2 regions of the Plantactinospora sp. BC1 genome follow, and region 1 is predicted to be linked to the other one. Evidence: riboswitches for the same ligand, from Rfam matches in the RefSeq annotation. Region 1 holds a riboswitch; the other holds the start of a gene.

Region 1 (3,203 bases):
AGCACGGCCCAGAAGGTCAGGAACCAGATCCCGGTCACCCCGCTGAGCACGAACGCCACCGGCCGGGGCAGCACGAAGTCGGTGATCAGCAGTACCGAGCTGACCATCGCGATCAGCATGAACGCCAGCCCACCGGTCGCCATGCCGTGCGCGAACCGGACCAGCTCCGGCTTGCGCCCCTGCCGGAAGAGCGCCCGGTGGAAGGCGACCGGCGAGATGATCAGTGCGGTGGCCGCGGCGGCGGCCAGCAACGCGACGATGTAGGTGTCCTTCTGGAACTCCGTGGCTCGCGGGAAGCCGTTGCTGAAGGGCAGGGTGAGCAGGAAGGCGAACAGGATCTGCACCCCGGTCTGCGCCACTCGCAGCTCCTGCAACAGGTCGGCGAAGTTTCGCTGCCAACGCTGCTTCTCCGTCTCCACGGCCACCTGGGCCTCCTCCCCCTCGGTCAAGTTCGCAGCAGTGTGCCCTGACCGACCGTACGTGAAACGCGAGGAAGGCTCGTCAGCGGACGGGGAGGCGGTACCGGGACCAAACCGGGCGGCCTGGGAGGTCGGAGCGTGCCGGGTCAGCCGCCCCGGCGGATCCGGCCGGCGTACCGCGCCTCCAGGCTGTTGTTGTGGTCGTCACTGTCCGGGATGTTCGCCGAAAGGTAGACCGGGGCCGTCTCCCCCGCCTCCACCAGCCGGCGGACCACCTCCACCACGACCTGCTGGGCGAGGAGCGCGGCAGTGATCGAGGAGACCGCGCCGACCGCGCCGCCACCGGGCAGCGGCAGCGTCGCGTCGCCGTACGGAGCGCCGTTGTCGAGTACCACGTCGGCGAGGTCGCTCAGCTTCCGGCCGGACGGGTGCCGGGAGGCGACCCGGGCCGAGTGCTGCTCCGAGGTGATCGCGATCAGCCCGTGACCGCGCTCCTTCACCAGCGACGCGAACTCGACGATGGTGCCGTTCACCCCGGAGTTCGAGGCGATCACGAAGACGTCCCGGGGGTCGATCGGGGTCAGCTCGTAGAGCCGGCGAGCCACGGTCGGGTCCCGCTCCAGGGTCGGGCCGAGGATCTCGACCGGCTCGCCGCCGCGCAGTACCAGGTCACGCAGCGCGATCCGGTTCGTCGGGACCAGCCCGCCGGCCCGTCCGGCGATCTCCATGGCCAGCGCCTCCGAGTGGCCGGTACCGAACGCCTGCACCACCCCGCCGGCCCGCAGCGCGTCGGTGACCAGGTCGGCCGCCCGGCGTACGCCGTCCCGGGCGGCGACCGCCACCCGCCCGATCGTCTCGGTGACCACGTCGAGATAGCCCTCGGGGCTGAGTGTCACGCCGCACGCGTCCCTTCGAGATGTTGATCTGGGCCATCCACCCTATCCCGCCGCCTGGTGGGCGCCGCCACATCCGCCGGTTCCACCGCTGTCGGCACCGCGGCATCCGGTGTACGGTCTGCGGAACAACAGCACATCCGACAGGGGAGCGCACAGCGCTGAGAGTGCGGGTGACACACCCGCAGACCCTCGAACCTGATCTGGGTAATGCCAGCGCAGGGAGTTCGGTCGAGTCTCCAGCCGCGCCGCAGTCCGGGCCGTCCCGGGTTGCGGCGTGCGTCTTGCCTGGTTCGCCACGCGACTGGGAGGCATGCCCATGAGTTCGTCCACCACCACCAGATGGCGCACCGTCGACATCGTCGTCGCCTCGGTCATCGCGGTCGCGTTCGGGGTCATCTTCTGGGCCTGGAACCTGGTCTGGGGTGCCACCGAGGGTGCCTTCACCTTCTTCCCGCCGGCCCAGGCGGTCATCTACGGCATCTGGCTGGTACCCGGCGTGCTCGGCGGCCTGGTGATCCGCAAGCCGGGTGCGGCGCTCTACTGCGAGTTCCTCGCCGCCTTCGTCTCGGTGCTGCTCGGCAGCCAGTGGGGCACCGTCGCGATCCTCCAGGGGCTCGCTCAGGGTGTCGGCGCCGAGCTGGCGTTCCTCGCCGTCGGGTACCGCTCGTTCCGGTTGCCGGTGGCGGTCGCCTCCGGCCTGCTGGCCGGGCTCGCCGCGGCGATCTTCGACCAGATCCGCTACTACTCCGAGTACGACTTCGACTCGTTCCGGCTGCCGGTCTTCCTCTTCACCGTGCTCAGTTCGGCGGTGCTGGCCGGTGCCGGCGGCTGGGCGCTCACCCGGGCCCTGGCCCAGACCGGTGTGCTGGACCGGTTCCCGGCCGGTCGAGACCGCACCGCCGTGTGAGCGGCGCGACTGCGGTGGTGCCGTCGTGAGCGAGCGGAGCGAGCGAATCAGCCAGCTCAGTGCGGATGAGCCTCATGACGGCACGCAGCGAAGCGGAGTGCCGGCATGAGTGAGGTGCGGCTGCGCGGCTTCGGCTGGCGGCACGCGGGCCGGCGGGCCTGGGCGGTCCGCGACGTCGACCTGCGGATCGGACACGGCGAGCGGGTACTCCTGCTCGGCGCCTCCGGTGCCGGCAAGAGCACCCTGCTGGCGGCACTGGCCGGGCTGCTCGCCGAGGACTCCGGCGAGCAGGAGGGCACCGTCGAGATCGACGGGCTCGATCCGCGGAAGGCGAGGGAGCGGGTCGGGATCGTCTTCCAGGACCCGCAGACCCAGCTCGTGATGGACCGGGCCGGCGACGACGTGGCGTTCGGCCTGGAGAACCGGGGCGTACCGGCGACGGAGATCTGGCCCCGGGTCACCGAGGCGCTGCACCGGGTCGGCTTCCCGTACGGCCTGGACCGGTCCACCGCCGCGCTCTCCGGCGGCGAGCAGCAGCGGCTCGCCCTGGCCGGGGTGCTGGCGCTGCGGCCCGGACTGCTGCTGCTCGACGAGCCGACCGCCAACCTGGACCCGGCCGGCGCGGAGCTGGTCCGCGACGCGGTCCGGGCGGCGGTCGACGACGACACCACGCTGATCCTGGTCGAGCACCGGGTGTCGGAGGCGCTGCCACTGGTCGACCGGGTGGTGGTGCTCGAACCGGGCGGCGGGGTACGCGCCGACGGGCCGCCGGAGCGGGTCTTCGCGGCGCACGGCGCGGCACTGGCCGCCGCCGGGGTCTGGGTGCCGGGGCCGCCGCCGGCACCGCGCCGGGCCGCGACCGGACCCGGCGAGGCGCTGCTCACCGCCGACCGGCTCGGCCTGCCACCCCGGCTGGCAAGCACCGACCTGCGGGTACGCGCCGGCGAGGCGCTCGCGGTGCTCGGCCGCAACGGTGCCGGC
Region 2 (3,203 bases), 260 kb from region 1:
CCGGGTGAATCCGGAGCACCTTGCCGCGCAGGTCGTTGGTGTTGCCGGAGCTGCGCTGCGCGTCGAAGTCCTGCCGGCCCGGCCGCTCGTCGATCGGGGTGAAGGAATTCGACTCGAACGGGTTGGTGTTGTCGCCGGTGGCCAGATAGAGGTTGCCGGCGCTGTCGAAGACCATGCTGCCGCCCGCGTGGCAGCAGGTGTTCCGCTGCGTCGGCACCTGGAGCACGATCTTCTCGCTCGCCAGGTCGAGGGTGTCACCGACCACTGTGAACCGGGACAGGTAGTTGCGGGCCGCCCCGCCGTTCGGGGCGTAGTAGAGGTACACCCAGCTGTTGGTGGCGAAGTCCGGGTCGAGCCGGATCCCGATCAGCCCGTCCTCGTTGCCGGTGAAGACGTCGAGGTCGGCGGCGGTGACCGTGGTGCCGGTCTCCGGCTTGATGATCTGGACCCGGCCGTCGCGTTCGATGTAGAAGACCCGCCCGTCGGCGGCGACGTCCAGCTCCATCGGGTTGTTGGTGTTGCTGTCCAGGGTGATCTTCTCGAAGCTGCTGGTCAGCGAGGCGGAGCAGTCGGCCTCCACCGCACCGGCCGCGGTCCGGATCCCGCCGAGCAGGTGGTCGAGGAACTCCGGCTCGGCGTACGACTGCTGGGTGTGGCCGCCGGCCGTGTACCAGGCCCGGCCGCCGTCGTACTCCTGGCACCAGGCGAACGGGTGGTCGTGGCCCATCGCCCCGGCGCCGGGGGCGTAGCTGGTCTCGTCCAGCGAGGCGAGCACGTGTACGTCGCCGCGCGGGTTGTCGCGGAAGTTGTACCACTCGTCGTACCGGGACCACTTCGCCGGGAGGTCCTTCGTGGACTCGTGCGCGTGGTCCTCGACCTTGATTGTGGCCTGCTGGTTGGCCGGGTGCGAGGCGAAGTACGCCCCGACCAGCTCGCCGTACCAGGGCCAGTCGTACTCGGTGTCCGAGGCGGCGTGTACGCCCGCGTATCCGCCGCCGGCCTTGATGTAGCGCTCGAAGGCGGCCTGCTGCTCGGCGTTCAGTACGTCGCCGGTGGTGGAGAGCCACATCACCGCCTGGTACCTGCCGAGGTTGGCGTCGGTGAAGGCCGTCGCGTCCTCGGTGGCGTCGACGGTGAACCCGTGCTCCGTGCCGAGCTGCTGGATCGCGGCGATGCCGGCCGGGATGGAGTCGTGCCGGAAGCCGGCCGTCTTGGAGAAGACCAGCACCCGGAAGGATTCCGCCTCGGCGGCCGGTTCGAGTGCCGGCGCCTTCTTGACGGGTGCCTGGGCCTGGGGCAGGACCGCCGGGGCGGCCGAGGCGGGGGTACCGGCCAGTGCGGTCGTGCCGAGCAGGAGTGCCGCGGTCGCGCCGACCAGGCGGCGCCGGAATCTGCGATGGGGGTGCGGAGGGTGCGAGGTGCCGCCGGAGCGGCCGGGGCTGGACACGGAGGATCTCCTTGGTCCGGTGAGGACAGGGGGATCCCGGGTCGGTACGCCGAAGACCGCCACGGGGTGTGGAGGTACGACCGGAACTCGCCGAAGCTCCGGCCATCGAATTCTGCCTTGTGGTTGAACAAATTAGGGCCGCCTGCCGGGCGGCCGGAATAAGGCGGTGAGGTTAATTCAGGTAACGGTTACGTAACGAGGTGGAATCATCCGGATAGGACAGACATATCCGTCGGGGCGCCGGTCACGGCACCTCGCACCCCGGTACGTGGTCGAGCGCTGACACTATGCGATAGGTCACGGCCCTTTACGGATCCGTGACCGGCCACGTACGCTCGCCGACAAGTAACCCACGGGAGCCCGGTGGACCGGGCTGAGAGGGGGGCTGTCGAGCCCCCGACCGTCGAACCTGATCCGGGTAATGCCGGCGCAGGGAGGAGCGTTGCCGTGCTATCCATCGGACGACTTCACCTCATCACCGACACCCGACCCGGGCAGCGGGATCCGCTCGCGGTGGTCGACGCCGCCCTCTCGGTCGCCGGCCCCGAACTCGTCGTACAGGTCCGGGTGGCCGACGACACCGACGACCGGACGGCGTACGAGCTGGCCGCCGAGGTGACCCGCCGGTGTGCCGCCGTCGGGGCGTCCTGCCTGGTCAACGACCGGCTGCACCTCGCCCTCGCGATCGGCGCGGCCGGTGGGCACGTCGGTGCCCGCGACCTGCCGGTCGACGCCGCCCGCCGGGTGCTCGGCCCGGACGCCGTGCTCGGCGCGACCGCCCGCGACCCGGAGACCGGTGCGGCGGCGGTCGCGGCCGGCGCCAGCTATCTCGGCGTCGGCCCCTGCCACGCCACCTCCACCAAGGACGGACTCCCCGCCCCGATCGGCCCGGACGGAATCCGCCGGGTCGCCTCGACCGTGCCGGTACCGGTGATCGCGATCGGCGGGATCACCGCCGACCGGGTGCCGGCACTGCTCGCCGCCGGGGCGTACGGCGTCGCCGTGGTCGGCGCCGTCTCCGGCGCCGCCGACCCGGCCCGGGCCACCGCCGATCTCCTCACCGCCCTGCGCACCGATCCGCCCCCACCCGATCCGGGACGGGGAACATCGCCGGGGTGGGACCCCCGGCGCGGTTCCCCGCACTCCGGCGCGGGTGCGGGGGCGGGGGAATGCTAGGCGGGGACCGGGCGGCGGACGTCGCGGTGGTCGGCGGCGGCCCGATCGGGCTCGCCGTCGCCTGGCGCTGCGCCGCCCGGGGCCTGCGGGTCAGCCTCCACGACCCCGCGCCCGGCTCCGGCGCCTCCGACGTCGCGGCCGGAATGCTCGCCCCGGTCGCCGAGAGCTACTTCGGCGAGCGGACGCTGACCGGACTGCTGGTCGAGTCCGCTGCCCGCTGGCCGGCCTTCGCCGCCGAACTCGCCGAAGCGACCGGGCTGGACCTGGGCTATCGGACCGAGGGGACGCTGACCGTCGCGCTCACCTCCGACGACCTGGCCGAGGCGGAGCGGCTCTGGACGTACCAGCGGGACCTGGGGCTGCCGGTGACCCCGCTGCGGCCGGCGGAGCTGCGGGACCGCGAACCGCTGCTGGCCACCCGGCTGCGCGGCGGCGCGCTCGCCGCCAGCGACCACCAGGTCGACCCGCGCCGGCTGGTCACCGCGCTGCGGGCCGCCGTCGAACGCGCCGGGGTGACGGTGCTGTCCCGACCGGTCCGGGACCTCGCCGAACTGGACGCGGCGGCGACGGTCGTCGCGGC

The links. A riboswitch is a leader RNA that binds a small molecule or an ion and turns the genes downstream of it on or off. The one in region 1 is predicted to bind thiamine pyrophosphate.
Region 2: it holds a riboswitch for thiamine pyrophosphate, as region 1 does, so the genes downstream of both, thiE (thiamine phosphate synthase) here and C6361_RS31550 (ECF transporter S component) in region 1, are expected to answer to the same signal.

Annotation. Positions count from the first base shown of each region.
Region 1 covers NZ_CP028158.1:7,185,872-7,189,074, forward strand. Annotated here, with positions in the region: gene C6361_RS31540 (DUF6328 family protein) at 1-425, opposite strand, end outside; gene C6361_RS31545 (sugar isomerase domain-containing protein) at 566-1,315, opposite strand; TPP riboswitch at 1,448-1,555, shown strand; gene C6361_RS31550 (ECF transporter S component) at 1,632-2,222, shown strand; gene C6361_RS31555 (ABC transporter ATP-binding protein) at 2,328-3,203, shown strand, end outside.
Region 2 covers NZ_CP028158.1:7,448,582-7,451,784, forward strand. Annotated here, with positions in the region: gene C6361_RS32710 (ThuA domain-containing protein) at 1-1,447, opposite strand, end outside; TPP riboswitch at 1,790-1,900, shown strand; partial or broken gene thiE (thiamine phosphate synthase) at 1,895-2,515, shown strand; partial or broken gene thiO (glycine oxidase ThiO) at 2,617-3,203, shown strand, end outside.